Regions from separate parts of the Pseudomonas sp. GW821-FHT05D12 genome, predicted to be linked through region 3. Evidence: riboswitches for the same ligand, from Rfam matches in the RefSeq annotation. Region 3 holds a riboswitch; each other region holds the start of a gene.
What was found. Region 3 has a riboswitch for cobalamin ahead of cobO (cob(I)yrinic acid a,c-diamide adenosyltransferase). Riboswitches for the same ligand answer to the same signal wherever they lie in the genome.
Positions count from the first base shown of each region.

Region 1 (10,298 bases), on a different contig from region 3:
TTCTACACCTTGCTGATGGCCTTGCTGGTGGTGGTTGCCCGGCCAATGCTGCCGGATCAGAGCGTCGATGCGGCCCATGTGCTGATGTCGTTGTTCTTTATCCCTTCCGAGAACCCCGGCGGCTATGGGGTGTACCCGACGCTCAATGTGGGCTGGACGCTGAACTACGAAATGCTCTTCTACCTGCTGTTCGCCTGGGCGCTGCTGTTCCGTCGGCAGTGGCGATTGCTGGTGGTCGCGGCGCTGTTGTTCGCGGTGTGCGAGGCCTGGACGTCATTCGGCTGGATCAGCGAGTTCTACCGCTCGGATATCGTGGTCGAGTTCCTGATGGGCATCGGCATTGGCATGCTCTACCGCAAGGGCTGGATTCGTCCCGGCGTGTGGCTGCCGTTGCTGGGCGTCGCCGCCGCGCTGCTGGCGATCTACCATTGGCCGGCTTCGCCACGGGCGCTGACCTGGGGCCTGCCCAGCGCGGTGCTGGTGGTGGCGTGCATGGCGCTGGAGCGCTTCTTCGCGGACAATCGATTGCTTAAAGTGCTGGGGGACTGTTCCTATTCGGTGTATCTGCTGCACGTGCTGGTGTTGTCCGCCGGTGGTTACGCCGCCCAGCGCTACGGCCTGAACCCGTATGCCGTGCTGGCGGTGTGCGTGGTGATCATCGGCCTGGGTGCCCTGGGCAGCTACCGCTGGCTGGAAAAGGGCAGTTATCGCCTGCTCAAGGGCTGGTTCGATGGCGACCAACGGTCAAATTTATCCCGACAAAAATACTAGGACTTTGTACCTCTGTAATGATTTGGCGTAAACTGCCCGCAAGCCTGTGAGGAGTTTCCATGACTGCCATAACCATTACCGACGCCGCCCACGATTACCTGGCCGACCTGCTGTCCAAGCAGAACACCCCGGGTATCGGTATCCGCGTCTTTATTACCCAGCCCGGCACCCAATACGCCGAGACTTGCATTGCCTACTGCAAGCCTGGGGAAGAGAAACCTGAAGACACCGCGCTGGGGCTGAAAAGCTTCACCGCGTACATCGACGCCTTCAGCGAAGCCTTCCTCGACGACGCCGTGGTCGACTACGCCACCGACCGTATGGGCGGCCAGTTGACCATCAAGGCGCCGAACGCCAAGGTGCCGAACGTGAATGCTGACAGCCCGGTCAACGAGCGCATCAACTACTACCTGCAAACCGAGATCAACCCGGGGCTGGCCAGCCACGGCGGTCAGGTCAGCTTGATCGATGTAGTGGAAGACGGTATCGCCGTATTGAAATTCGGCGGCGGCTGCCAGGGCTGCGGCCAGGCGGACGTGACCCTGCGCGAAGGCATCGAGCGCACCCTGCTGGAACGTATTCCAGAGCTCAAGGGTGTACGCGACGTGACTGACCACACGCAGAAAGAAAACGCCTACTACTGAGTAAGGCGTTCACTGCGAACAAAAAAACGGCGCCCCGTGAGCGCCGTTTTTTTATGCTTTAAATTCAATGGTTTAAGCTATCTATCTGACAGATAAGATTAAGTGTGGGAGCGGGCTTGCTCGCGAATGCGGTGCCCCGGTCACTCAATCAGTTGACTGACACAGCGCATTCGCGAGCAAGCCCGCTCCCACATTTTTGATTTATATTTTATTCATTTAAATCAGTGTCTTATATTTGATTAATGAGGTTGAGCATTAAGGCCGATAAAGGTGTGCATGCCCAGCCCGATACAGCGACGACTCGCTGAAACTGTCACTCGCCAGCACTCGACCCACCACAATCAACGCGGTACGCCTGAAGCCCTTGGCGGCGACCTTTTCGGCAATGTCACTCAACGTTCCCAGCGCCCAATCCTGATCCGGCCAGGTCGCCCGGTGCACCACGGCAATCGGGCAATCGGCGCCATAGTGCGGCAGCAGTTGCGCGACGATCTTCTCCAGGTGATTGACCCCCAGGTGAATCGCCATGGTCGTGCCGTGTTGCGCCAAGCTTTCAAACGCTTCGCCGGCGGGCATGCTGGTTTTGTCGGCGTAGCGGGTCAGGATGACGCTCTGCGCAATGTCCGGCAGGGTCAATTCGGTCTCCAGCAGCGCTGCACACGCCGCCACCGCGGTCACGCCGGGGATGATCTGAAATGGAATGCCCAGCTCGTGCAAATAGCGGATCTGCTCGCCGATCGCGCCATACAGGCTTGGGTCACCGGAGTGCACCCGCGCCACATCCAGGCCATTGGCGTGGGCGGCCTTGATCAGGTCGATGATCTGTTCCAGGTGCAGTTCGGCGCTGTTGACCACCTGCTGCGCCTGATGGCCTTCCAATACCGCCGCCGGCACCAGCGAGCCGGCATAGATAATCACCGGGCAGCTGCGGATCAGCCGCTGGCCTTTGACGGTGATCAATTCCGGATCGCCAGGGCCTGCGCCGATAAAGTAGACGGTCATGGTATTTCCTGTTTAAAAGCGGGCGTGTATGAACATTGTTCATGTTCAGGGCAGGCAATTATCGGGGTTTTAGCCTGCGCAGGCCAATGCAAAAGTCGCCTGGGCGTTTTTTCGGCGGGTGATCAGCAGGCGGGCAGGGCCGCTGGCGAGATGTTCGGCGAGGGCCAGGGCGGCGCTTTCGGCGACGCCATGACAGCCTGTGTGGGCGAACGCGACGGCTGATTTGTGGCTCAGCCGGTTTTCATACACCGCCAGTTGGTCGGCGCTGAAGCACTGCAGCGGCAGCTCAAGCAGGCGGGACAGGGCGATCAGGCCCGGTTCATCCTGCCTGCGGTCGATGCTTGCCAGCGCAGTGATGCGCTGGCGCTCGATCCCCCCTTCGGCGAGGGCGCTGTCCAGCAGGTCCAGCAGGGTGTGAACATCACAGCCGCGCTGGCAGCCCAGGCCGACCACCAGGGTCATGCCGAGTATTGATTGTCGCGGTTGCGGCGGAACAGCCAGGCGCTGATCAGGCCCAGGGCCAGCCAGAACGCCACGTTGGTCAGCTGCGAAGCGATCTTGAACTGCGCTTCCAGGGCTTCCGGGGCCAGCATCGAATGCACTTCCGGCTGCGGTGCGCCGATCACGTGTGGCACCGCCAGGATCGCCACGCCGAGGATTTTCAGCAGCCAGTTGCGACCGAACACGATCAGCGCAATGCCGGCCGCCGTCGAGGCCGCGGTGCCGATCCACCAGATCTGCCGTTGTGCGAGATCGGCAGCGGCGGTGCCTGGCAGCTCAGGCGGCAGGCCCAGGGTCGGTGCCAGTACGAAGGTCGCATAACCGGCCAGGCCCCACAGCAGGCCTTGGGCGGTGCGAGTAGGCGCGCGCAAGGTGTAGAGGCCGGCGAGCATCAGGGCAAAACCCACGGCAACAACCAGGTTGCCGCCGGTGGTGGAGAGCACGCGTTGCCAGCCGTCTTCCGGCTCCCAGGCCTCGGCGTCGTGGCTGTGGGCGGCGGCGCCGTCGGCATGTTGATGTGCCACTTCAGTAGTGGCCGGGGCGTTTTCGAACGTTTCCGCCTGCAAAATCAACGGAGCTACCCAGAAACTTTGCAGCAGGGTCAGCAGCAGGGCGGCCAGGAGGCCGGTGAAACCTGCGGTTTGCGCAATACGCTTGATCATGTCGGCAGGTCTCAGTGGCACGGGAACGCGGCGCTGTGGCGGGTATCGTGGGCAGCGTTGTGCACTGCTTCGATGTGCGAGAAACCGGCGAAATACACCAGGCACGCACCGAGAATCGACGCGCCGATGGCGGCGGTCAGGCGTTGGCTCAGGGTGGCGGAGCTGCTGGCGGTGTGCGAGGTGCTGCTGATGATCGACATGGCGCGTCCCTTCTGGGTGTCAGGGTGAAACGAGCGCATGAAAACCCCGCGAGCCAGGCACGCAGGGTTCTGAACAGCGCCCGCCCACCGCGGGTTTGTTATCTGATTTTTTCGGGCCGGTCTCCGGGCTTGCGAGGGGGCTCCTGGGGGAGTCCTGAAAGCGTCGCCTTCCCATGCCCTTGGCACAGTGGATCTGACGCTTCGCTCGCTTACCGTTGCGGGGGCAGCACCGGACTCGTCATGTGATGACTCACCGGTTTCCCGTTTCACCCTGTGAAGGGCACCCGAAACAAGGTGTGTAGGAGAGCATGGGGGTGGGAGGGGAGTCAAATCGGTTGTGGGGGGTATATCCGATATTGGGGTGATGGCTGGAATTGGTTCCGCCCTTACGGCGGGTCACTTTTGGAAAAGAGCCCCAAAAGTAACCAAAAGGGCTCTTGCCCCAACACTCGGCACCTCGCCTAGGCTCGGTGTGCCCTCACTCCGGCTTGAATCCGTGGGCCGCCGCAATGGGCCATCCTTGGCCCAGTGCGGCTAACCCGGCGTCCTGCCGGGTTACCCACGGATTCAAGCCTGCGTTCGGCCAGCGTGTTTAATGGGGCGCCTAGATCAAGATCAAGGTCAAAAGCGGCTCGCTTCGCATCGTTGGTACGCTTTTTGATCTCTTTAGGAGCCGGCTGCCGGCGAAAAAAACGTGAGGACGCCGCGTTGGTTCTGGTGCTTCGCATCATCGTTAACGACCATCGCAGGCAAGCCAGCTCCCACAGGTTGACCGAGTTCGAGATAAGAATCCGGTCGGCTTTAAGGCCGCCGCGCTTTTGCTTTTGATCTTGATCTTGATCTAGGCGCCCCATCAAACACGCTGGCCGGAATTCGATATTGATTTGGGGGGTAAACCGGCAGGGATGCCGGTTTAGCCGCCCCGCGCCATGGATGGCGCGTGGCGGCGGCCCCCCAAATCAATGTCGGATTACGGGCACACCGAGCGTGAGCGAGGTGCCGAGTGTTGGGGCAAGAGCCCTTTTGGTTACTTTTGGGGCTCTTTTCCAAAAGTGACCCGCTGTAAGAGCGGAACCATAGGCCGCCATTACCGCAGAAACGGATATGTACACCAACCCAACCCCATCATTGACCATCCCCCCACCACTGCGTAGCCTTGCACCCTCGAGGTTCTTCAGCCCAGGCCGAAGCTAAGAAGGGAACGCGGTCCAATCCGCGGCTGCCCCCGCAACTGTAAAGGGTTTATCCGACTGCCACGCCACTGCCACCAGGCGGGAAGGCGCAGCCGGCGCCGGTCGCACGACCCGCAAGCCCCAAGCCAGGAGACCTGCCTCGCAACCGATTTTCCACTTCAACCGGGCGGGGTGATCCGGTGACGAAATCTGCCGCTGCGCGCCGCCGCAGGGCCTATCGTCCCGTATGCCCGCCCCAAAGGGCATCCGATGAAAACACTGGCCAAACTCCCCGTCACCATCGTTACCGGCTTTCTCGGTTCGGGCAAAACCACGCTGCTGCGCCATATGCTCGACAACGCCCAGGGCCGTCGCATTGCCGTGATCGTCAACGAATTCGGCGAGCTGGGCATCGACGGTGAAATCCTCAAGCAGTGCTCCATCGGGTGCACCGAGGAAGAAGCCAATGGCCGCGTGTATGAGTTGGCCAACGGCTGCCTGTGCTGCACCGTGCAGGAAGAGTTCTTCCCAGTGATGCGCGAACTGGTCGCCCGTCGCGGTGACCTCGACCATATCCTCATCGAAACATCGGGCCTGGCCCTGCCAAAGCCGCTGGTGCAGGCCTTCCAGTGGCCGGAAATCCGCAGTGCCTGCACCGTCGACGCGGTGATTACCGTGGTCGACAGCCCGGCCGTGGCCGCCGGCACTTTCGCCGCCTTCCCGGATCAAGTCGACGCGCAGCGTAAACTCGACCCGAACCTGGACCACGAATCGCCATTGCACGAGCTGTTCGCCGACCAACTGGCCAGCGCCGACCTGGTGATCCTCAACAAATCCGACCTGATCAGCGCGGAAGACCTGGCCCGTGTGCGCCTGGAAGTCGCCGAAGAACTGCCGCCGGCGGTGAAGATCATCGAAGCCAGCAGCGGGCGCCTGCCGCTCGACGTGCTGATCGGCCTGGGCGCCGGCTCCGAAGAGCACATCGACGGTCGCCACAGCCACCACGATCATCACCATGAAGGTGAAGACGATCACGACCACGATGCGTTCGACTCGATCTCCATCGACCTGCCGCAAGCCGACGAAGCGCTGCTGCTCGACGCCCTGACCCAACTCGTGGTGCAACACGGCATCCTGCGCGTCAAAGGCTTCGCGGCGATCCCGAACAAGCCGATGCGCCTGCTGATCCAGGGCGTGGGCACGCGGTTCGACAAGCACTTCGACCGCGCCTGGGCGGCCGATGAAGCGCGCATCACGCGCCTGGTACTGATCGGCCAGGAGCTGGATGCGGCTGGCCTCGAAGCGCAATTGCGCGCTGCCCTCAGCGTTTAACCCATGCACCTGCTCAGGACCCAGCCCGGTGGTTTCGTCTCGGACGACAATATTGCCGACCTTGGACAAACGCCCGCCGAACTGGTGATCCTGTGCAGCGGCGACTCCAGCCTGGCGCTGCTCGCCGAAGCCGCCCAGCAGTTGCCCGAGGATTACCCCAGCTTTCGCCTCGCCAACCCGATGCAGGTGCAGAACCATGCCTCGGTCGACCTGTACGTCGACGAGGTGCTGCGCCATGCCAAGGTCATCCTGATTTCGCTGCACGGCGGCATCGGCTATTGGCGCTACGGTATCGAGCGCCTGGTGGAGTTGGCCGAGCGCGGCGTGCAACTGATCCTGGTGCCGGGGGATGATCGCCCCGACCCGGAACTCAGCGGGCTGAGTACCGTTGGGGCGGCGGAACGCGACCGCCTGTGGCACTTCCTGCGCCAGGGCGGCCTGGGCAACGCGCTGGATTTCTACGGTTGCCTGGCGAGCAGTTACCTGGGCCGCAGCTACGCCTGGAACGAGCCGCAAACCCTGCCGCGCACGGCGATTTATCACCCGCACACAGCCAACCCGCGCCTGAATGACTGGCAGGCGGATTGGCGCGCGGAGTGGCCGGTGGCGGCGGTGCTGTTCTACCGCTCGCACCTGCAGGCGGCCAATACCGGTTTTATCGATGTGTTCTGCCAGCGCTTGCAGGCGGCGGGTCTCAACCCGTTGCCGATGGCGGTGGCCAGTTTGAAAGAGCCCGGCTGCCTGACGGTGGTCGAGGACCTGCTGGACGAGGTCGGCGCGGCGGTGATCCTGAACACCACCGGCTTCGCCCAATCCAGCCCGGAAGCCCCGCACCTGCGGCCGTTTCGCCGCAATATCCCGGTGATCCAGGCGATCTGCGCCCAAGACAACCAGCCCGGCTGGGAAGCCAGCGAACAAGGCCTGGGCCCGCGCGACCTGGCCATGCACATTGCCTTGCCGGAGCTGGACGGGCGCATCATCAGCCGGCCGATCAGCTTCAAGGACCTGGCCTGGCGCAGTGAGCGCAGCCAGTCGGACGTGGTGTGCTACCGCGCCGCGCCCGAGCGCATGGATTTTGTCGCCGAACTGGCCCGACGCTGGGTCGAACTGGCGCGGGTGCCGAATGCACAAAAACGCATCGCGCTGATCCTCGCCAACTACCCGACCCGCGACGGCCGTATCGGCAACGGCGTGGGCCTGGATACGCCTGCTGCTGCGCTGAATATCCTGCGTGCTCTGCACGCCGAGGGTTATCCGCTGCCCGCTGAGTTGCCGGAGAGCGGCACTGCGTTGATCCATGAACTACTGGGCGGTGTCACCAACGACCTCGACAGCCTCGACCTGCGCCCCTGCCATCAAAGCCTCGGCCTGGATGATTACGAGGCGATGTTCAACCGCCTGCCCGAGGCCAATCGCCGGGCCGTGCTGGAGCGCTGGGGTACCCCGGACCACGATCCGATGTGCCGCGACGGGCGCATGATGATCGCAGGCCTGCGCCTGGGCCTGACCTTTGTCGGCATCCAGCCGGCGCGCGGTTACCAGGTGGACGCCAGCGCGGTGTACCACGACCCGGACCTGGTGCCGCCTCACGGCTACCTGGCGTTCTATTTCTGGCTGCGCCATACCTACGGCGCCCATGGCGTGATTCATGTGGGTAAGCACGGCAACCTCGAATGGCTGCCGGGCAAGGGCGTGGGCCTGTCGGAAAACTGCTGGCCGGACGCGTTGCTGGGGCCGTTGCCGAATATCTACCCGTTTATAGTCAATGACCCGGGCGAGGGCGCCCAGGCCAAGCGCCGCACCCAGGCGGTGATCATCGATCACTTGATGCCGCCGCTGACCCGCGCCGAGACCTATGGGCCGTTGCGTGACCTGGAATTGCTGGCGGACGAGTACTACGAGGCCCAACTGCTCGACCCGCGTCGGGCGGTTGAGCTGCAAAAGGACATCCTCAAGTTGGTGCGCGAAACCCGCATCGACCAGGAACTTGAGCTCGACAACGACGCCGACGCAGCGGTGTGGCTGCCGCGCCTGGATACTTACCTGTGTGACCTGAAGGAGTCGCAGATCCGCGACGGCCTGCATATCTTTGGTGAGTCGCCTGAAGGCCGCCTGCGCATCGATACCTTGCTCGCATTGCTGCGCATTCCGCGCGGCGATGGGCGTGGTCCGCAATCGAGCCTGTTGCGGGTGTTGGCCAAGGCCTTCGACCTGGGCTTCGACCCGCTCGATTGCGCCCTCGCCGAACCCTGGACCGGCCGCCGCCCCATGGTCTTGCAGAAGATCGACGCGCAGTTGTGGCGCACCGCCGGTGACACCCGCGAGCGCCTGGAGCTGTATGCGGCGCGCTTGATCGAGCAGGCGCTGGAAGGGCCGTTGGAGCAGTTGGAGGAGCCCGGTTGGGAGGATGTGAAGGCCGTTATCGAAAGCCTGCGCATTGTCGTCGCACCGCGCCTGGATGCCTGTGGTCCAGCGGAAATGCGCGGCTTGCTCGACGCCCTGGGCGGCCGTTTCGTGCCGGCCGGGCCGAGTGGGGCGCCGAGTCGCGGGCGCCTGGATGTACTGCCGACGGGACGCAATTTTTTCACCGTGGACGTGCGTAACCTGCCGACCACCACCGCCTGGCGCATTGGCTTTCAGTCGGCGAACCTGATTCTTGAGCGACACCTGCAAGATCATGGCGACCACCTGCGCCAACTCGGCCTGTCGGTGTGGGGCACCGCGACCATGCGCACCGGCGGCGACGATATCGCCCAGGCCATGGCGCTGATGGGCGTGCGCCCGGTATGGGCCACGGGCAGCCAGCGCGTGGATGACTTTGAGATCCTGCCGATCAGCCTGCTGGACCGCCCGCGCGTGGACGTGACGCTGCGCGTTTCGGGGTTCTTCCGCGATGCCTTCGCCAACCTGATCCGCCTGTTCGACGCAGCCGTGCAGGCGGTAGCGGCGCTGGATGAGCCGGATGATATGAACCCGCTGGCCGCCAAGGTGCGCAGTGAGCGCGCGGCGCTGCTCGAGTCCGGCCTGGATGAAGCCGCCGCCGCGAAGCAGGCGGGCTGGCGTATCTTCGGCGCCAAGCCCGGTGCCTATGGTGCAGGCGTGCAGGGCGCGATTGACGGGCGCCTATGGCAAAGCCGCGAGGACTTGGCCGAGGTCTACCTCAATTGGGGCGGTTATGCCTACGGCGGCTCGGATGAAGGCACCGCCGCCCGCGAGCAATTTGCCCAGCGCCTGAGCCAGGTGCAGGCGGTGTTGCAGAACCAGGACAACCGCGAGCACGACTTGCTCGATTCCAATGACTACTACCAATTCCAGGGCGGCATGCTCGCTGCCGTGGAAACCCTGAGTGGCGACACGGCTGCCAGTTATCATGGCGACCACAGCCAGCCGGACTTGCCGAGGATCCGTACCTTGAAGGAAGAGCTGAACCGCGTGATCCGCTCACGGGCCGCCAACCCGAAGTGGATCGACGGCGTGAAGCGCCACGGCTACAAAGGTGCGTTCGAGATGGCCGCGACCGTGGATAACCTGTTCGCGTTCGACGCCACCACCGCGCTGATCGACGATCATCAATACGCCTTGCTCGCCGACGCCTACCTGCTCGACCCCGACACCCGCGCGTTTGTGCAGCAGCACAACCCTGCGGCGCTGCGCGACATGACCGAACGCATGCTCGAAGCCCAGCAGCGCGGCCAGTGGCAGGAGCCGGGGGCGTATAAGGAAGCGTTGGAAAATCTGTTGCTGGATATAGAAGAAGACGGCTGAGGCTGTCTGTGGCAAGTGGGCTTGCTGAGGATGAGTAGGTTTGTTGTGGCAAGTGGCCTTACTGAGGGTGAGCAGGCTTATTGTGGCAAGTAGTCTTATTGAGGGTGAGTAGGCTTGTTGTGGCAAGTGGCCTTACTGAGGGTGTGTAGGCTTTTTGTGGCAAGTGGCCTTACTGAGGGTGTGTAGGTTTGTTGTGGCAAGTGTCCTTACTGAGGATGAGTAGGCTTTTTGTGGCAAGTCGCCTTACTG
Region 1 covers NZ_JBWKSN010000008.1:122,325-132,622, forward strand. The annotation lists gene AC07SI_RS16780 (acyltransferase family protein) at 1-771, shown strand, start outside; gene nfuA (Fe-S biogenesis protein NfuA) at 831-1,415, shown strand; gene cobM (precorrin-4 C(11)-methyltransferase) at 1,671-2,417, opposite strand; gene AC07SI_RS16795 (cobalamin biosynthesis protein) at 2,487-2,879, opposite strand; gene AC07SI_RS16800 (CbtA family protein) at 2,876-3,580, opposite strand; gene AC07SI_RS16805 (CbtB domain-containing protein) at 3,592-3,780, opposite strand; cobalamin riboswitch at 3,878-4,083, opposite strand; cobalamin riboswitch at 4,931-5,129, shown strand; gene cobW (cobalamin biosynthesis protein CobW) at 5,223-6,284, shown strand; gene cobN (cobaltochelatase subunit CobN) at 6,288-10,049, shown strand.
Region 1: linked by a shared signal. The riboswitch ahead of AC07SI_RS16805 (CbtB domain-containing protein) and the one ahead of cobO (cob(I)yrinic acid a,c-diamide adenosyltransferase) in region 3 are both predicted to bind cobalamin.

Region 2 (10,298 bases), on a different contig from region 3:
TCTGCCTTACGACGGTCGTTTCCCACAGTTGAATTACCAGGGCCAAAAGACCGTGGAGGTGGTGCGCCTGTTTGTGCTGCCGGCGTTTCGCCGCTTGGGTCTGGCGCGCGCGTTGTACCTTGCGTTGGAGGCGCAGGCTAAGGCGGATCGGGTCGCGGTGATGTACCTGCACACCCATCCGTTTTTGCCTGGGGCGATTGATTTTTGGCTTCGGCAGGGGTTCGAAGTGGTGGATGTGGACGCGGACCCGGTGTGGCGCACGACGCATATGCAGCGCACCCTCTAACACCGCCAGTGTAGACGCCGGCAAGCCGGCTCCTACCGTTGAGTGCTCTGATCAGTTTGGGCGTAGCCGCAGTATCTGCGCCCCATCGAACGGGTCTGTCAGGTAATGCGCCTGCACCCCGAACGTCGCCTGCAGCCGCTGCGGCGTCAGCACGTCCAGCGGTTTGCCCAGCGCCACCAACCGCCCATGATCCAGTACCGCCAAGCGGTCGCAGGTGAGCGCCTGGTTGAGGTCATGCAGGGCAATCAAGGTGGTGACCGGCAAGCCTTGCACCCCCTTCAGAATCCCCAGTTGATGCTGGATATCCAGGTGATTGGTCGGCTCATCCAACAACAAAATCTGCGGCCGTTGCGCCAACGCACGGGCGATGTGCACCCGTTGGCGTTCACCGCCCGAGAGGCTGCGCCACGCACGTTGGCCCAGGTGGGTGGCGTCTACATCCTGCAGCGCCTGGTGCACGATAGCGTCGTCCTCGCGGGACCAGGGGCTCAGTGCCGACAGCCACGGCGTGCGGCCCAGGGCCACGGCGTCGAACACGCGAATGGCGTCGTCGGTGTCGGCCTGTTGTTCGACCACCGCGAGTTGCTGCGCAATGGCACGACGGGACAGGTCGCCCAAGCGCACTTCACCCAGTCGCACCTCGCCAGTGGCCGGGGTGCGCAGGCCAGCCAGCAGTTTCAGCAGAGTGGATTTGCCTGAGCCGTTCGGGCCGACGATGCCCAGGGTTTCACCCCGCTGCACCTGCAGGTGAATGTCGCGCAGCAACGTGGCTTCACGCACTTTGAAGCCCAGGCCGGTGCAGCTCAGTACGGTCATCGCGCATTCCTCCGGCCGATCAGGATCAGCGCAAAGACCGGCGCGCCCACCAAAGCCGTGACCACGCCGACCGGGATGACCTGGCCCTTGATCAAAGTGCGTGACAACACATCGGCTGCAATCAAGAACAATGCGCCGCCCAAGGCGCTGGCGGGCAGCAGGCGCGAGTGCCCGGTGCCGAGCAGCAGGCGCACGGCGTGGGGAATCACCAGGCCGACAAAACCGATGGAGCCGACAATCGACACCATCACCGCCGTGACCAGTGCGGCGCAGGCCACCAGCACAAATTGCACGCGGCGCACCGGGATGCCCAGGGAGGCCGCCGAATCGCTGCCGAAGGTAAACGCATCCAGCGCGCGCCGGTGCCACAGGCACACAGCAAGCCCTGCAACTGCCACCGGCACCGCCAGCCATACCGACGGCCAGCGCACCCCACTGAGATTGCCGAGCAGCCAGAACATGATGCCGCGCGCCTGTTCGGAGCTGGCCGACTTGGTGATCAGGAACGCCGTCAGCGCGTTGAACAGCTGCGAACCGGCGATGCCCGCGAGGATGATCTGCCCGGTACCGCTGGCTGAACCACTGGCTCGCGCGAGCAGGATCACCAGCGCAAATGCGGCCATCGCGCCGACAAAGGCGCCGGCCGACAGCGAGATCAAACCGCCGCCCACCCCGATCAACGCCACCAGCACTGCGCCCGTCGAGGCGCCGGCGCTGATGCCCAGCAGGTACGGATCGGCCAGCGGGTTGCGCAACAGCGATTGCAGAATTACCCCGCAGGTCGCCAGCCCGGCGCCGCATGCGGCAGCGACCAGCGCGCGCGTGAGGCGGTAGTTCCACACCACGCCTTCATCGATCGGGTCCAGCACGTAGCCGGCGGCCCAGAGCTTGTTGGCCAGCACCTGCAGTACCACCTTTGGTGCGATGGCGGTTTCGCCGATGGCCACGCCGGCGAGCACGGCGATCAGCAGCAGCGACAGGGCGAGTAGGGTGCGTATCATTTGGGCAAGTCGTAGCCATCGATGGCTGTCGCCAGTTGTTCCAGGCCATCGAACATACGGATGCTGGCCTGCAGCGCCAGGGCGTCGAGGATGATGATGCGGTTGTTTTTCACCGCGTCCATGTTGCGGGTGACCGGGTCACTGCGCAGGAAGGCGAGTTTCTTTTCGTGGTCATCGGCGGGGTAGCGGCGGCGGTCCATCCGCGCGATCACCAAAAAGGTCGGGTTGGCCTTGGCAATGGTTTCCCAGCCAACGGCCGGCCATTCTTCATCGGACTGCACCACATTGTGCAGGCGCAGGGTTTGCAGCATGAACTCGGGAATGCCCTTGTGACCGGCCACGTAAGGGTCGCTGGCCATCTCCGAGCTGGAGAACCACACCAGAGCACTGGCCTGCTTGAGGCCTTTGCCCTGCACGGTCGCGACGGATTTGGCCAGGCGCGCCTTGAGTTCGTCGTTCAGTTGTTGGCCGCGATCCTGTACGTCGAAAATCTGCGCCAGTTGGCTGATGCTTTTATAGATGGTCTCGATGCGAAACGGCTCCAGCCGCGTGCCGTCGGCGCCGACCAGGTTGTCCTTGCCTTCGCAGTCGGAGGGCAGCAGGTAGGTGGGGATCTTCAATTCGTGGAATTGCTCGCGGGTCCCGACCACGCCCTGCGGGCCGACCACCCATTCCAGCTCGGCAGCCACCAGCTGCGGGCGCTTGGCGATCACCGACTCGAAACTGGGCTCGTTGTCGGCCAGGCGTTCGATTGTGTCGTTCTGTGCCTTGTACTGCGCCAGGACGCTGTTGAACCACAGCGAGGTGCCGACCACTTTATCGCCTACGCCGAGGGCGTAGAGCATTTCGGTGGCGGCCTGGCCGATGGTCACGCTGCGCGCGGGTGCCTGCTGGAAGGTGAGCGTGCTGCCGCAGTTCTGCACGGTCAGCGGGTACTGGGTGGGCGCGGCGTGGGCCAGGGCACAGAAGCCCAGGCCAGTGATCAGGGCGGTAACGCGTGGCAGCATGGGGCGATCTCCTTGAAACCGTACGTGGAACTGGGGAGGTACGGTCTGGAATTACGCCCTCGAACGCTGCGGGTCAGGCAGGCAAGGATGTCCTTCCCGGACACCCCGCCGGTTAGTGTTGGTGCTTGGGCCGGCAGGTCTCCTGACTGATGCGTCATCGCCACGCTCCGGCCTTCCCGGACGAGGTCCAGTGGCATCAAGGAGCAGGCTCGGCACCTACAGTTGCGGGGGCAGTTCCGATTGGCGCGGCATACCGCGCTTCGGATTCCCTATTAGTCCCATTTGGGAACCGGCGCGGTATGGTAGTCGATCACGCGGTTGAGCGGGAGTTCTGACGGCGCACGGTGAGAAGACTGCGGTAGCTCTTATGGGATGGCTCTCCTATGATGCGCGGCCATGGACAGCCTTCACACAAGGAATACACAGTGAAATCATTCGTCGCCCTCGCCCTCATCGCCATGCTCGCCGGTTGCGCCACCCCAGGTAAAAGCGAAAAGCAGATTTTTGACGAAGCCGCTACCGCGCATGTCATGTCGCTGCCTTCCGGGGAAAACAGGGTGCGCTTGCACAGTGTGAAAATCCCCAGCCACGGCTTGATCGCCGACAACCTGGCCCTTGCCATGGCCGGTGGCGCCAATGCGATGTATCTGAAAGAAGAATTGCTGAAGGCCAAAAGCCTGGGCGACACCGGCTTTCTGATTATCGGCGCCAGCACTGTCGTTGACGTGGCCGTGATCGGCAACGCCTGTGAAGGGCTGGATCTGAAAGGTATGCAGATTTACTACTCGGGCACCAATGCGCAGAAGGATAAAGTGCGAACCGCGGTTGAAAAGACCCAGGCGCAGTTTTATTACATTAATGCGCAGTGAGAGTCTGGCAGTAGAGGCAGCCTTTTGGCAGTGAGTGGGCCAGTGCTCGCAAACGCTCTTGTACGGGTATGCGGACGTATCTTGCCCAGCAGGTTAAGCAGGCTAAGCAGGCTAAGCAGGCCAGACAGGCTAAGCAGCCAAGCAGGCCAAGCAGGTTGAGCAGGTTGAGCAGGTTGAGCAGGTTATTGTGGTGAGCAGGCTTGCCCTGCGTTGGGTTGCGAAGCAGCCCCAAAACCTCACACCACGGTTTGCCTGAAACTATGCGGTGGGATCCATGGGGGCGCTTCGCACCCCAACGCAGGGCAAGCCTGCTCACCACAACAACCCGTTGACATGGCCGTGATCGGCAACGCCTGTGATGGGTTGGATTTGAAAGGTATGCAGATTCACTACTCAGGCACCAATGCGCAGGCCCAGCAGGCTAATTGTGGTGAGCAGGCTTGCCCTGCGTTGGGTTGCGAAGCAGCCCCAAAACCTCACACCGCGGTTTTGCCTGAAACTATGCGGTGGGATTACTGGGGGGGCGCTTCGCACCCCAACGCAGGGCAAGCCTGCTCACCACAACAACCCACTGACGTGGCCGTGATCGGCGACGCTTGTGAAGGGTTGGATTTGAAAGACATGCAGATTTACTACTCAGGTACCACTGCGCAGGCCCAGCAGGCTAATTGTGGTGAGCAGGCTTGCCCTGCGTTGGGCTGCGAAGCAGCCCTAAAACCTCACACCACGGATTTCCTGAAACGATGCGGTGGGATTCATGGGGGCGCTTCGCACCCCAACGCAGGACAAGCCTGCTCACCACGACAAGCCTGCTCACCACGACCAGGCGGCTCACCACGAAAGCCGGCAGTCGTGCTGACCCGGCTTACTTGCGATCCAGCCAGACCGTCTGCGCATTGCAGAATTCCCGCACGCCGAAGTGCGACAACTCGCGCCCGAAGCCGCTCTTTTTCACCCCACCAAATGCCACCCGAGGGTCGGACACGCTGAACGCGTTGACGAAGATCCCGCCGGTTTCCAGCTGGTTGGCGATCTCCCGCGCCTTGGCTGCGTCAGTGGTAAAGATGCTCGCGGTCAGGCCGAACTCGCTGTCGTTGGCCAGGGCCACGGCGTGGTCGGCGTCGCGGGCGGTGATGATCGAGGCCACCGGGCCGAACAGTTCCTGCTTGAACGAAGTCATCTGGTCGGTGACACCCGCCAGCACGGTCGGCGCGTAGTAGTTGCCGGCACCCGGTACTTTGTCACCGCCCAGCAGCAAGGTTGCGCCTTCTTCCAGGGTGGCCTGGACCTGGCCGTGTAATTCGTCACGCAGGTCGAAGCGCGCCATCGGGCCGACATAGGTGTGGGGCGAGGTCGGATCGCCCATCACCAACGCACGGCTGGCTTCGAGGAATTTCGCGGTGAACGCTTCCACCACGCCTGCTTCGATGATCAGGCGCTTGGCGGCGGCGCAGACTTGGCCGCTGTTCTGGAAGCGACCGATCACGGCAGCCTGCACGGCGGCGTCGAGGTCGGCGTCGTTGAGCACGATGAACGGGTCGGAGCCGCCCAGTTCCAACACGCATTTTTTCAATGCAGCACCCGCCTGGGAACCGATGGCGATGCCGGCACGCACGCTGCCGGTGAGGGTCACAGCGGCGATGCGGGGGTCGGCGATGGCCTTGGACACGCCATCCTGGGTCACGTTGAGCACTTCGAACAAGCCTTCAGCGAAGCCGGCTTTGTCGAACGCGGCTTTCATCAGGTAGGCGCTGCCCATCACATTCGGCGCGTGTTTGAGTACGTAGGTGTTGCCGGCGAGCATGGTCGGCACGGCACCGCGCAGCACTTGCCAGACCGGGAAGTTCCACGGCATCACGGCGAGGATCGGGCCCAGCGGGCGGTATTCGATCTGGGCGCTGCCATTGTCGACCAGGGTCGGCTCCGGGGCCAGCATGGCCGGGCCGTGGGCGACGTACCATTCGGCGAGTTGCGCGCATTTTTCGATTTCGGCCCGTGCCTGGGCGATGGGCTTGCCCATTTCCAGGGTGATCATCTGCGCCATGTCTTCGGCTTGCTCGCGCAGGGCGCCAGCCAGGGCCAGCAGCAGCTCGGCACGCTGGCTCACCGGCTGGCGGCGCCAGGTGCGGAAGGCACCGGTGGCGCGGTCGAGGGCGGCGTCCAGTTGCGCTGCGGTTTCGTAAGGGTAGCTGCCGACAGTCTCGCCATTGGCGGGGTTGATCGACAGGGCGTGGGTCTGGTGAGAAATAGCGTTCATGGCACCGTCCGGCTGAATGAGGGGAATGAGTCCAGCCTACGGGGCTGCATCTTTTCTGGAAACTGAATAATATTAAGCAATACGTTCACGATTGGAGAATGATTTGGACCTGGTGCAGCTGGAAATCTTCAAGGCCGTTGCCGAGCAGGGCAGCATCAGTGCCGCCGCGCAGGTGATTCATCGGGTGCCGTCGAACCTGACCACGCGCATCAAGCAACTGGAGCAGGACCTGGGCGTGGAGTTGTTTATCCGCGAGAAGAGCCGCCTGCGCTTGTCACCGGCCGGCTGGAATTTCCTCGGCTACGCGCGGCGCATTCTCGATCTGGTCCAGGAGGCGCGTGCCACGGTGGCGGGGGAGGAGCCCCAGGGCGCGTTTGCCCTCGGCTCGCTGGAAAGTACTGCGGCAGTGCGCATTCCGGCATTGCTGGCGGCGTATAACCAGAAGCACGCCAAGGTCGAGCTGGACCTGAGCACCGGGCCGTCGGGCACGATGATCGAGGGCGTACTCTCGGGGCGCCTGGCGGCGGCGTTTGTCGATGGGCCGGTGCTGCACGCGACCCTGGAAGGCGTGGCGGTGTTTGAGGAGGAGATGGTGGTGATCGCGCCGTTGCACCACGCGCCGATCACGCGTGGGCAGGATGTGAACGGGGAGAGCATCTACACCTTTCGCTCGAATTGTTCGTACCGGCACCACTTCGAGCGCTGGTTTTCACAGGATGGCGCGGTGCCGGGGCGGATCTTCGAGATGGAGTCATACCACGGCATGCTTGCCTGCGTCAGCGCCGGTGCCGGGCTGGCGCTGATGCCGCGCAGCATGCTGGAGAGCATGCCGGGGTTTGCGGCGGTGAGTGTGTGGCCGCTTGCAGACTCGTTCCGCATCCTGAATACCTGGCTGATCTGGCGCCGAGGCACGGTGTCGCAGAGCTTGAACAGCTTCGTGAAGCTGCTGGAAGAACGCGTAACCCCTTTGTAGGAGCTGGCAAACCAGCCCCTACAGGATGTGTCAGCCGCCAAATTGCAGGGTGCCCATGGCCAGCTTGGCCATGATGGCTGTCGCGCCGAGCTGCACCAGCCACAGCGCCAACCCGCCGAGGAACACCCCCAGGGCCACTTGCAGCACCAGGCTTTTCTGGCGCTTGGCTTGCGGGGCGCGCGGGGTGTAGTCATGCAGTTCATCGCGGTCGGCGCGCAGGTCCAGGTCGTCGTTTCTCATAAGGCTCTCACAGCAAAGGGGCAGTCAGGGGTCAGTCTAGGGGCTGAGTGCTGCGGCCAGTGAATTTTTTGCAAGCTCGCTCGCCACAGCCAATAAAAAAGGGGAAGCCCTTGAATGGCTTCCCCCTCGGCACAGCCGTTTCAGGTTTACAGCACCTGAACAATCGCCTTCGTCACGGCACCAATGTTCGACTGGTTCAACGCTGCCACGCAGATACGCCCGGTATCCAGCGCGTAGATGCCAAACTCGGTGCGCAAGCGGGTGACTTGCTCAACCGTCAGGCCGGAGTAGGAGAACATCCCGCGCTGGCGACCGACGAAGCTGAAGTCGTGGCCCGGGGCAGCCTTGGCCAGTTCGGCGACCATCTGCTCGCGCATGCCACGGATGCGCAGGCGCATTTCAGCCAGTTCGGCCTCCCACTGGGCGCGCAGCTCAGGGTTGTTCAGCACCGCAGCCACGATTGCCGCGCCGTGGGTCGGCGGGTTGGAGTAGTTGGTGCGGATCACACGCTTGACCTGGGACAGGATGCGCGCGCTTTCTTCCTTGGATTCGCTGACGATCGACAGCGCGCCCACACGTTCGCCGTACAGCGAGAACGACTTGGAGAACGAGCTGGACACAAAGAAGGTCAGGCCCGATTCAGCGAACAGGCGCACCGCAGCGGCGTCTTCGTGGATGCCGTCGCCAAAGCCCTGGTAGGCCATGTCGAGGAATGGCACGAGGTTCTTGGCCTTGACCACGTCCAGCACGTTTTGCCAGTCGGCCGGGCTCAGGTCGACGCCGGTCGGGTTGTGGCAGCACGCGTGCAGCACCACGATGGACTGTGGTGGCAGGGCGTTGAGGTCTTCGAGCAGGCCGGCACGGTTCACGTCGTGGGTGGCGGCGTCGTAGTAGCGGTAGGTCTGTACCGGGAAGCCGGCTTTTTCGAACAGCGCCTGGTGGTTTTCCCAGCTTGGGTCGCTGATGGCAACGACAGCGTTGGGCAGCAGTTGCTTGAGGAAGTCCGCGCCGATCTTCAGTGCGCCGGTACCGCCGACCGCTTGGGCGGTGATGACGCGGCCGGCGCTCAGCAGCGGCGACTCAGCGCCGAACAGCAGTTTCTGCACGGCCTGGTCATAGGCCACGATGCCGTCGATCGGCAAGTAGCCACGGGCGGCATGTTGCGCCACGCGAATGGCTTCCGCTTCGGCAACGGCACGCAAGAGTGGAATTTTCCCCTCCTCGTTGCAGTAAACGCCCACGCCAAGGTTGACCTTGGTGGTTCGTGTATCGGCGTTGAATGCTTCGTTGAGGCCCAGGATTGGATCGCGTGGTGCCATTTCGACAGCGGAGAACAGGCTCATTTTTGCGGCAGCTCTTTGGGGGAAAGGAGGGACGTGTCGCGCTCCAGCCGAATGCACTAGAGCGGTGCACAAACGGGGAGCTAGTATAGAGGCCATCACCGCCAAGGGCGACAGCCGAAACGGCTTTTCGGCCAAGTTTTTCGGTTTATTTGCCCACCGTTAGTCGTATTGCAACATTGCTCCCGGACGGCAGGTCAGATGATTGCCTTGAAACCCGCCACATTCGCCACCACTTCTACGGCTATCATGGTTTTTTCCTACGGCCCGCTCTGAATCTTCGCGGGTTGTGGTCTTATTCGTCCCCGACGGGTTTACAGTCTGGGGTGACTCCAAGAGGTACGTTATGTCGGATTTCCAACTAGTCACCCGCTTTGAACCTGCTGGCGACCAGCCCGAGGCCATTCGCCAGATGGTCGAAGGCATCGAGGCCGGCCTGGCGCACCAGACCTTGCTCGGGGTGACCGGTTCAGGCAAGACCTTCAGCATTGCCAACGTGATCGCGCAGATCAACCGTCCCACCTTGGTGCTGGCGCCGAACAAGACCCTGGCCGCGCAGTTGTACGGCGAGTTCAAGGCGTTCTTCCCGAACAACGCGGTGGAGTACTTCGTTTCCTACTACGACTACTACCAGCCCGAAGCCTATGTGCCGTCCTCCGATACCTTTATCGAGAAGGACGCCTCGATCAACGACCACATCGAGCAGATGCGGCTGTCGGCAACCAAGGCGCTGCTGGAGCGCAAGGACGCGATCATCGTCACCACGGTGTCGTGCATCTACGGCCTGGGCAGCCCGGAAACCTATCTGAAGATGGTGCTGCACGTTGATCGCGGCGACAAACTCGACCAGCGCGCCTTGCTGCGCCGCCTGGCGGACCTGCAATACACCCGCAACGACATGGACTTTGCCCGCGCCACCTTCCGCGTGCGCGGCGATGTGATTGACATCTACCCGGCCGAGTCCGACCTGGAAGCGATCCGCATCGAGCTGTTCGATGATGAAGTCGAGAGCCTGTCGGCCTTCGACCCGTTGACCGGCGAAGTCATCCGCAAGCTGCCGCGTTTTACCTTCTATCCGAAAAGCCACTACGTGACGCCGCGCGAAACCCTGCTGGGCGCCATCGAAGGCATCAAGACCGAGCTGGCCGAGCGCCTCGAATACCTGCGCTCCAACAACAAGCTGGTGGAAGCCCAGCGCCTGGAGCAGCGCACCCGGTTCGACCTGGAGATGATCCTGGAGCTGGGCTACTGCAACGGCATCGAAAACTACTCGCGCTACCTCTCGGGCCGCGAATCCGGTGCGCCGCCGCCGACGCTGTACGACTACCTGCCGGCCGACGCGCTGCTGGTGATCGACGAATCCCACGTCAGCGTGCCGCAGGTCGGCGCCATGTATAAGGGCGACCGTTCGCGTAAAGAGACCTTGGTGGAATACGGTTTCCGCCTGCCGTCGGCGCTGGACAACCGGCCGATGCGTTTTGACGAATGGGAAAGTATCAGCCCGCAGAC
Region 2 covers NZ_JBWKSN010000015.1:5,855-16,152, reverse strand. The annotation lists gene AC07SI_RS25040 (GNAT family N-acetyltransferase) at 1-286, shown strand, start outside; gene AC07SI_RS25035 (ABC transporter ATP-binding protein) at 338-1,102, opposite strand; gene AC07SI_RS25030 (FecCD family ABC transporter permease) at 1,099-2,103, opposite strand; gene AC07SI_RS25025 (ABC transporter substrate-binding protein) at 2,100-3,110, opposite strand; cobalamin riboswitch at 3,226-3,419, opposite strand; gene AC07SI_RS25020 (hypothetical protein) at 3,536-3,979, shown strand; gene AC07SI_RS25015 (aldehyde dehydrogenase family protein) at 4,845-6,236, opposite strand; gene ptrR (putrescine utilization regulator PtrR) at 6,340-7,209, shown strand; gene AC07SI_RS25005 (hypothetical protein) at 7,240-7,449, opposite strand; gene AC07SI_RS25000 (amino acid aminotransferase) at 7,596-8,792, opposite strand; gene uvrB (excinuclease ABC subunit UvrB) at 9,136-10,298, shown strand, end outside.
Region 2: linked by a shared signal. The riboswitch ahead of AC07SI_RS25025 (ABC transporter substrate-binding protein) and the one ahead of cobO (cob(I)yrinic acid a,c-diamide adenosyltransferase) in region 3 are both predicted to bind cobalamin.

Region 3 (10,298 bases):
ACGCACATGGCCACCAGGTCGATGCCGATGCTGTCGTGCTTGTTCAGGTTCAGCGCCAGGCGCAGCTTGGTGCCCACGCCGTCGGTGCCGGAAACCAGCACAGGCTGCTTGTAGCCGGCCGGGATTTCGCAGAGGGCGCCAAAACCGCCCAGGCCGCCCATGACTTCGGGGCGCGCAGTGCGCTTGGCGACGCTCTTGATGCGTTCGACCAATGCTTCACCGGCGTCGATGTCTACACCGGCGTCCTTGTAGCTCAGGGAGGGTTGCTTGCTCATGATCCAGGCCTTTAGGGGGGATTTCTGGGTAACGACCGAGCGGGCAGGGGCTTTTGAACAGCGGCCCAGCCGTTGACGGTCTGCGAAGGCGCGCGATTTTATCAGGCTTGAGGGGCAGCGGCCATCCTCGGGCCGACGGGCAGGGCTGCATATCTGAAAAAAGCCGGTTAAAAAAATGCTAATCGGGTCTGCCATGCTGCGTATTAAGGTATAGCCTTTAATCCGCTATCGTTATGACAGTACGAAAACTTACCGAGACCCTGTGAATGTTTTACCGGTCGCTGTGGTCACAGCCTTGCCAAGCCGAGTTCACGCGGTCTGTTCCAGCCGCTAAATTTGTCGTTCGGGAATCTTCCATGCGTCTGTGTAAATTCTTTTTTGTGGGCTGCCTGTCTTGGGTCAGCCTGGCGAGTCATGCCGAAACCCTCAATGGTCTTTATCAAGTACTTGAACCGGTCAGCAGTCAGTCCCCGCAGGAGCGCGACCAGGCCACCCAGCGCGCCGTGCAGACGCTGGTGATCCGCCTCACCGGCGATGCCAAGGCCGCCGATGGCCCGGGCCTGGCGGCGGTGCGCAAGGATCCGCAGCAAATCATCAGTCAATACGGCTACGACGCCGGCCCGCCGGAAAGCCTGCAAGTCGATTTCGATCCAGTCAGCACCGATCGCGCCCTGCGTGACGCCGGCTTGTCGATCTGGGGCAGCAACCGGCCGTCGATCCTCGGTTGGTGGCTGAACGACTCCACCGAAGGCAGCAGCCTGGTGGGCGATGGTCAGACCGTCGCCCAGGCGCTGCGCCGTGCGGCACAACACCGTGGCTTGCCGTTGCGCCTGCCGCTGGGCGATCTGGATGAGCAGGTCGTTGCCACCGCGCCGAACCTTGAAAGCGCCGATGCCACGCCATTGCGCGCCGCTTCCGAACGCTACGGCGCCGATGCCTTGCTCGCCGTGCACGCGCGCCAGGAAGGCAACCAATGGCAGGCCAAATGGCGCCTGTGGCTGGGCGACAAGAGCGATCAGGGCACCGCGCAAGGCGCCGACACCGCCGCCGTGGCCGATGCGGTGATGTTGGCCGTCAGCCAGAAGCTGGCGCCGCGTTTTGCGGTCAAGCCCGGTGCGAGCGCCGAACAATTGCTGGAAGTGCAGGGCATGAACCTGGAGCGCTACGCGGCCCTGGGTCATCTGCTCGAGCCGTTTGGTGGCCATCCGCTGCGGGTGGATGGCAATCGCATTGTGTATCGCGTCAACGGCAGCGCCGACCAGTTGCGTACCCAGTTGAGCCTGGCCAAGTTGCAGGAGGTGCCGGCCGGCGAGGCGCCTGTCCAGCCGTCAGTGGGGGATGGCACCCAGCCGGCGCCCGCTCCTGAGCCGCAGGCGCAGCTGCGTTTTCGCTGGTAAACGTTCTTCCTTTATATAGAAGCAAAGACAGATGGAGTGGTTTATGGCGGATACGCGTCGTTGGGTGTGGCTTGGCGGACTTGTCCTGCTGTGCGCTTTTGTATTCTTGCTGCATTCGATCCTGACGCCGTTCCTGGTGGCGTTGTTGCTCGCCTATCTGTTCGATCCCGTGGTGGATCGCCTGGAAAAAGCCGGACTGTCGCGGACCCTGGGCGTGGTGACGGTGTTTGCCCTGTTCACGTTGATCATCACTGCATTGGTGCTGGTGCTGGTGCCGATGCTGGCCAAGCAACTGTTTCGCTTGTACGAGTTGGCGCCGCAAATGCTCGACTGGTTGCAACACACGGCCATGCCGTGGGTGCAGACCAAGCTGGGGTTGGCGGATGGCTTCTGGAAGTTCGACAAGGTCAAGGCTGCGATCAGCGAGCACATGGGCCAGACCACCGACATTGTCGGGGTGGTGCTCAGTCAGGCCACCGCATCCAGCCTGGCGCTGATCGGCTGGCTGACCAACCTGGTGTTGATCCCGGTGGTGGCGTTCTACCTGCTGCGCGACTGGGACATCATGATGGCCAAGATCCGCAGCCTGCTGCCACGCAACCGCGAAGAGCGCATCGTGGCCCTGGCTGGCGAATGCCATGAGGTGCTGGGCGCCTTCGTGCGGGGACAGTTGCTGGTGATGCTGGCCCTGGGGATCATCTACGCGGCAGGCTTGATGGCGATCGGCCTGGAGCTGGGCCTGTTGATCGGCCTGATCGCCGGCCTGGCGGCTATCGTGCCGTACATGGGTTTTGTGATCGGGATCGGCGCGGCGCTGGTTGCCGGGTTGTTCCAGTTTGGCGGCGACCTGTACCCGATGCTGGGCATTGTCGCGGTGTTCATGGTTGGCCAGGCCCTGGAAGGCATGGTGCTCACGCCGTTGCTGGTGGGCGACCGGATCGGCCTGCACCCGGTGGCGGTGATCTTTGCGATCCTGGCGGGCGGTGAGCTGTTCGGTTTTACCGGCATCCTGCTGGCGCTGCCGGTGGCGGCGGTGATCATGGTGCTGGTGCGCCATGTGCACGATCTGTACAAGGATTCGGATGCGTATACCGGGGTCGAAGATCCGGACCTGTAACCGTTTCATCACAAACCCGGCCTGAGCCGGGTTTGTTGTTTCTGGGGGCGGGGCGTCAAACAATCTGCGAAAAACCGCCAAGTTAACGCAAACCTTTGATTTTGCTTGTGGTCTGCTGCATTGTGCGCCCGGCGTCACGGGTATAAACTTTGCAAACTTTACACAGAGGCCACTAACGGTTCGTTTGGAGCCGTTCAGTCAGCATGAAACCGATTCAGCTGCCCTTGGGTGTGCGTCTGCGTGATGACGCCACCTTTATCAACTACTACCCAGGCGCCAATGCCGCTGCACTCGGCTATGTCGAGCGGCTCTGCGAAGCCGACGCCGGGTGGACCGAAAGCCTGATCTATCTGTGGGGCAAGCACGGCGTAGGGCGTACCCACCTGTTGCAGGCCGCGTGCCTGCGTTTCGAGCAGATGGGCGAGCCGGCGGTGTACCTGCCATTGGCGGAGTTGATGGACCGCGGTATCGGCATCTTCGATCACCTCGAGCAATACGAGCTGGTGTGCCTGGACGACTTGCAGGCGATTGCCGGCAAGGCGGAGTGGGAAGAGGCGCTGTTTCATCTGTTCAACCGCCTGCGCGACAGTGGCCGGCGCCTGCTGATCGCCGCCTCCACGTCGCCGCGTGAATTGCCGGTGAAGCTGGCAGACCTCAAATCGCGCCTGACCCTGGCGTTGATCTTCCAGATGCGCCCCCTGTCCGACGAAGACAAATTGCGTGCCCTGCAGTTGCGCGCATCCCGTCGCGGCCTGCACCTGACCGACGAGGTCGGACACTTCATTCTGACTCGCGGTACGCGCAGCATGAGCGCGTTGTTCGATTTGCTCGAACAGCTCGACCAGGCCTCTTTGCAAGCCCAGCGCAAGCTGACCATTCCCTTCCTCAAGGAAACCCTTGGCTGGTAGCCGGCCCTTTGTTTTCAGGACTTTCGGCAATTTCCAGGCGTCAGAAAACCCGCGTTTGGGCCGTTTTGGCCACGCGAAAGGCGGGTAAGGGGTGTTAAGGGCTTAGATGTCATAGTCCAAACAAGAAGTCACATAGATCACGATTGAATTTGCAAATCGATGTGATAGAAGGCATAGTCTCGACTTCCTTACATATCAGCCACGGTCGTGCCCATGCTAAATCGCTTCGCACCCCTCGTGCCTCTCGCACTCGTTACCCTGTTGTTTGGTTGCGCCTCCCACCCTCAACAGGTGGCAGAACAGCAAAAACCACAGGTTCAAAATCAGGCAAAATTCGTTGCTGCACAGTCTTCCACTGTTTATGAGGAAGAAGTGGCAACTGAAAAGGAACTGGCCGACTTCGCCGGCAACAAGCCTTACCAGCTTCCAGTCCTCGCCGACAGTATCCTCGAACGCGGCATGTCCCTGATCGGTACCCGTTACCGTTTCGGCGGTACTTCTGAAGCCGGTTTCGACTGCAGCGGCTTCATCGGTTATCTGTTTCGTGAAGAAGCGGGCATGAACCTGCCACGCTCCACGCGCGAAATGATCAACGTGAATGCACCGTTGGTCGCACGCAACAACCTCAAGCCCGGTGATCTGCTTTTCTTCAGTACAGCGGGTCGTGGTCGCGTCAGCCATGCCGGTATCTACCTGGGCGATAACCAGTTTATCCACTCCAGCAGCCGTCGCAGTGGCGGTGTTCGAGTCGATAATCTGGGTGACAGCTACTGGAGCAAAACCTTCATCGAAGCCAAGCGCGCACTCGCCATGGCCCCGACGACAGTTACCGCTAGCAAGTAAACTTAAAGTGATACTTGAAGTTTGACGTGTAAGCGCTAGAATCCCTGGATATTGTTGAAATCCGTTCGCGCGAGCTTTGCTTGCGCGTTCTGGTTTTCAGCGTTCGGCAGCGAAAGCCGCATCCAGACCAGGATTGTTCTGCACATGTCGACCTCGGCCCGCCTGATTCTCATTGTTTGCGCCGCGCTGCTCAGCGCCTGCGCCAGCCGTCCACCGCCGCCCGCTCCCGTAGCGGTGAAACCCAAGCCGGTGTTCAACTACTCCACACAGAATTTTTCGCCTGCTGCCGAAGATGTGCTCTTCCGTGCCTTGGGCCTGGTTGGCACGCCTTATCGATGGGGCGGCAACACGCCGGACTCAGGGTTTGACTGCAGTGGCTTGATCGGCTTTGTGTTTCGCGATGCGGCCGGTATTTCCTTGCCGCGTACCACCCGTGAGCTGATCGTGATGCGCGCGCAGGACGTCAGCGAGCAGAACCTGCAAACCGGCGACCTGTTGTTCTTCGCCACCGGTGGCGGCTCCCAGGTCAGCCACGCCGGGATCTATGTGGGTGAGGGCCGTTTCGTGCACGCGCCACAGACTGGCGGTACGGTGAAGCTGGATACCTTGTCCAAGGCGTATTGGCAGAATGCCTACCTGAGTGCCAAGCGCGTATTGCCAGGCAATCTGGCGCGTAACCCATGACGGACCGTATCACTGTAGGAGCCGGCAAGCCGGCTCCTACCCATCATTTAGCGGCCGACACCCGCCACACCTTGTTCCCCACATCATCTGCCACCAGCAAATCCCCCTGCTGATCAATCACCACGCCCACCGGCCGGCCCATGGCTTTCTCATCCTTGTCGAGGAAACCGGTCAGCACGTCCACGGGCTGCCCCTTCGGCTGGCCAGCCTCGAACGGGACGAAGATCACCTTGTAGCCACTGTGCGGCTTGCGGTTCCACGACCCATGCTGGCCGATGAATGCGCCGTTGCTGAACTGGGCTGGCAGTTTGCTGCCCTCGGCAAACGTCAATCCCAGGGAGGCGGTGTGCGGGCCCACTGCGTAATCCGGCGCGATCGCCTTGGCGACCAGGTCCAGGTTCTGCGGGCTGACGCGCACGTCCACATGCTGCCCGTAGTAGCTGAAGGGCCAGCCATAGAACGCGCCGTCCTTGACTGAGGTGATGTAGTCCGGCACCAGGTCGCTGCCGATTTCATCGCGTTCGTTCACTGCCGTCCACAGCTTGCCGCTTTGTGGTTCCCAGGCCATGCCGTTGGGGTTGCGCAGGCCGGAGGCGAAGATGCGGTGCTCGCCGCTGGCACGATCGACTTCCCAGATGGCCGCCCGGCCCTGTTCCGCATCCAGGCCGTTTTCACCGACATTGCTGTTGGACCCGACGCTCACATACAGTTTGCTGCCGTCCTTGCTTGCCACCACGTTCTTGGTCCAGTGGTGATTGATGCTGCCGCCCGGCAGGTCGACGACTTTGGTGCCGGCCTCCTTGATCGCGGTTTCACCTGGTTGGTAGGGGAAGCGCAACAGCTTGTCCGAGTCGGCCACGTACAGATCGTTACCGACCAGGGTCATGCCGAACGGCGAATTGAGGTTTTCCAGGAACACCGTGCGCGTTTCGGCGACGCCGTCGTGGTCGGCGTCACGCAGCAAGGTGATGCGGTTCGGGCTCGGCACAGCGGCGCCGGCGCGGCCCATGACTTTCTCCATGACCCAGCCACGAATACCCTTGGCGTCATCCGGCTTGGGTGGCGCGTTGGTTTCCGCCACCAGCACGTCGCCATTGGGCAATACATACAGCCAGCGCGGATGGTCCAGGCCTTCGGCGAACGCCGCCACCTGGGTGCCGGCGGCGGCGGTGGGCTTGGCGCCGTCCGGCCAGCCAATCGCCGGGGCGATATTCACGGTCGGGATCAGGGTCTTGTTTGGCTCCGGCAACTTGGGCGACGGCCCGGTGCCATCGGAGACCTGCAAAGTAGAGCTTTCCCCGCAGGCAGCGAGGGTGCCGGCGAGCATGATAAGCAGGGCGAGTCTGGTTTTGTGCATGGTGTTCTCCTTAATACCTGTAAGGGTAGAGGAGGCCGGTCGTAGGATGGTTCAAGTGCAAGGCCAGCTTTAATTGACGCTCCACCCCCAACCCACTAACCTTCGCGGCTTGTTCCAGGTGCTCTGTGACCCATGGGTCGACGGAGTGAAACAGGGAAGCCGGTGAGTGAGCGCACTTGTACACAGTGCTGCCGCGATTCCGGCGCTGCCCCCGCAACGGTAAATGAGTCAAGACGGTGCTTTCTGCCACTGTATCGCGTGCGATATGGGAAGGCGCGCTGTCGGCCTGTCCGAGTGCTCTCTTTATAAAGAGCCAGGGCGCCACTCATGAGTCCGGAGACCGGCCTGGTTCATCCAACAGCATCACGGTGGGCGATGCTTGGCTGTCTGTTTATCCTTTTTCCTGCCCGCCGTTTTTGTCCAGCCCCAACGGAGAGCTGCCATGACCGATTCCCCCGACCGCGACGAACGCCACCTGGCGCGCATGCTGCGCAAAAAAGCCGTGATCGATGAGCGCATCGCCAACTCCCCAAACGAATGCGGCCTGCTGCTGGTGCTCACCGGCAACGGCAAAGGCAAGAGTAGCTCGGCATTCGGCATGCTCGCCCGGGCCATGGGCCACGGCATGCAGTGCGGGGTAGTGCAGTTCATCAAGGGGCGCAACAGCACCGGTGAAGAGTTGTTCTTCCGCCGCTTTCCCGAGCAGGTGCGTTTTCATGTGATGGGCGAAGGCTTTACCTGGGAAACCCAGGACCGCCAGCGCGATATCGCCGCCGCCGAAGCCGCGTGGGCGGTGTCGCGCGAGTTGCTGCAAGACCCGTCCATCGGCCTGGTGGTGCTGGACGAGCTGAACATCGCCCTCAAGCACGGCTATCTCGACCTCGACCAGGTACTCAGCGACCTGCAGGCGCGCCCGCCAATGCAGCACGTGGTGGTCACTGGCCGTGGCGCCAAGCCCGAGTTGATCGAAATGGGCGACACCGTCACCGAGATGGGCATGCTCAAGCACGCGTTCCAGGCCGGTATCAAGGCACAGAAGGGCGTCGAACTTTGAATCAGCCCCGTCATTGCCCGGCTGTCTTGATCGCCGCACCGGCGTCCGGCCAGGGCAAAACCACCGTCACCGCCGCGCTCGCCCGTTTGCACCGCAATCTGGGGCGCAAAGTCCGCGTGTTCAAATGCGGCCCGGACTTTCTTGATCCGATGATCCACGAGCGCGCCAGTGGTGCGCCGGTGTATCAATTGGACATGTGGATGGTGGGCGAGCAGGAAAGTCGCCGCCTTTTGTGGGAAGCCGCCGCTGAGGCCGACCTGATCCTCATCGAAGGGGTGATGGGGCTGTTCGACGGCACGCCGTCCAGCGCCGACCTGGCGCGGCATTTCGGCGTGCCGGTATTGGGCGTGATCGACGGCACTGCGATGGCGCAGACGTTTGGCGCCCTGGCCTTGGGCCTCGCGCGTTATCAGCCGGATTTGCCGTTCGCGGGCGTGCTGGCCAATCGCGTCGGCACCTTGCGCCATGCGCAACTCCTCGAAGGCAGTCTCACCGAAGGCCTGCGCTGGTATGGCGCGCTGTCCCGCGAAACCGGGATCGAACTGCCGAGCCGCCACCTGGGCCTGGTGCAAGCCAGCGAGCTGAATGACCTCGACCTGCGCCTGGATGCTGCTGCGCAGGCACTGGGCAGCAGTTGTGAAGTTGCCTTGCCGCCGCCGGTGACCTTCGCCGCCCCCGAAGTGATCGAGGCCGAGCCGTTGCTGGCCGGCGTGCGCATTGCGGTGGCCCGTGACGAAGCGTTTGCCTTCACCTACGGCGCCAGCCTCGACCTGTTGCGGGCGATGGGCGCAGAGCTGCGCTTTTTCTCGCCGATCCATGACCGCGAATTGCCTGACGCCGACAGTCTGTATCTGCCCGGCGGCTATCCGGAACTGCACCACCAGGCGCTGTCGGAAAATACCTCGATGCTCAATGCCATCCGCGCCCATCACGCGGCCGGCAAACCCTTGCTCGCTGAATGTGGCGGCATGCTCTACCTGCTGGACTCGCTGACCGACGTCGACGGCACCCGCGCCGAACTGGTCGGCCTGCTGCAGGGCGATGCGGTGATGCAAAAGAAACTTGCGGCCCTGGCCCTGCAAAACGTCGAGCTGCCGGAAGGCGTGCTGCGTGGGCACACTTATCACCATTCCCTGACCAGCACCGAGTGGCAGCCGATTGCCCGTGGCGTCAGCCCCAATGGTGGGCGCGGCGCCGAGGCGGTGTTCCGACAAGGGCGTATGACCGCGTCCTACGTGCACTTCTATTTCCCGTCCAACCCGAGGGCGGTGGCGGCCTTGTTTGCGCCCGACCCTGAGGTGGCCAGCGCCGGCAAGCCGGCTCCCACCATTTACCGCGTTGAATCCCCATCCACTGTGGGAGCGGGCTTGCCCCCGATGGGGCCATGACCGACAACGCCTTCCCCCAGGCCGACCGCGACGCCGTCTACCGCGCCATCGCCGAGCGCCGCGACATGCGCCACTTCAGCGGCGGCAGCGTGGCCCCCGAGTTGCTGCACCGCCTGCTCCAGGCTGCACACCAGGCGCCGAGTGTCGGCCTGATGCAGCCGTGGCGCTTTATCCGCATCAGCGACCGCCAACTGCGTGGGCAGATCCAGCAATTGGTGGAAGAAGAACGCTTGCGCACCGCCGAGGCGTTGGGCGAGCGTTCCGATGAGTTCATGAAGCTCAAGGTCGAAGGCATCCATGACTGCGCCGAAGTGCTGGTGGCAGCGCTGATGGATGATCGCGAGCGGCATATCTTCGGCCGGCGCACCTTGCCGGAAATGGACATGGCCTCGCTGTCCTGTGCGATCCAGAACCTGTGGCTGGCGGCTCGCGTCGAAGGGTTGGGCATGGGCTGGGTCTCGCTGTTCGAGCCCCAGGCCCTGGCCGACCTGCTGGGCCTGCCGCCCGGCGCGAAACCCCTGGCGGTGTTGTGCCTGGGGCCGGTGGCCGAGTTCTATCCGGCACCGATGTTGCAGCTCGAAGGCTGGACCGAACCACGGCCGCTGAGTGACATGTTGTATGAGAATGTGTGGGGAGTGAGTCAATGAGTGTGGCCTTGCTGTGTGTCGCTGCAGTGGCGCTGGATGCGCTGCTGGGTGAACCCAGGCGCTGGCATCCGCTGGTGGCGTTCGGCAATTTTGCCGGGCGCATCGAGCAACGTTTCAACAGCGGTGGCCGTGGCTGGCGCAGCCATGGGGTGACCGCGTGGTTTATCGCGGTGGTGCCGCTGACCCTGCTGGCGACCGCCTTGTCGTGGGCGCCGTATATCGGCTGGGTGCTGGAGATCCTCGCGCTGTACTGTGCCCTCGGCATGCGCAGCCTTGGCGAACACGTGATCCCGGTGGCCCAGGCGCTACGCAGCGATGACCTGGAAGAAGCCCGCAAGCGCGTGAGCTACCTGGTCAGCCGCCAGACCAGTAAACTGGATCGCACCGAAGTCGCCCGCGCCGCCACTGAGTCGGTACTCGAAAACGGCAGCGATGCGGTGTTTGCCGCGCTGTTCTGGTTCGTCGTCGCCGGCGTGCCGGGCGTGGTGCTTTACCGCCTGAGCAACACCCTCGACGCGATGTGGGGCTATCGCAACGAACGCTTCGAGCGCTTCGGCTGGGCTGCGGCGAAAATCGACGATCTGCTGAACTACATTCCGGCGCGCCTGGTGGCGTTGACCTACGCAGT
Region 3 covers NZ_JBWKSN010000009.1:167,960-178,257, reverse strand. The annotation lists gene purM (phosphoribosylformylglycinamidine cyclo-ligase) at 1-275, opposite strand, end outside; gene AC07SI_RS18450 (DUF2066 domain-containing protein) at 632-1,672, shown strand; gene AC07SI_RS18445 (AI-2E family transporter) at 1,716-2,789, shown strand; gene hda (DnaA regulatory inactivator Hda) at 2,993-3,697, shown strand; gene AC07SI_RS18435 (C40 family peptidase) at 3,911-4,540, shown strand; gene AC07SI_RS18430 (C40 family peptidase) at 4,685-5,224, shown strand; gene AC07SI_RS18425 (PQQ-dependent sugar dehydrogenase) at 5,268-6,581, opposite strand; cobalamin riboswitch at 6,681-6,944, shown strand; gene cobO (cob(I)yrinic acid a,c-diamide adenosyltransferase) at 7,024-7,635, shown strand; gene AC07SI_RS18415 (cobyrinic acid a,c-diamide synthase CobB) at 7,632-9,023, shown strand; gene bluB (5,6-dimethylbenzimidazole synthase) at 9,020-9,670, shown strand; gene cbiB (adenosylcobinamide-phosphate synthase CbiB) at 9,667-10,298, shown strand, end outside.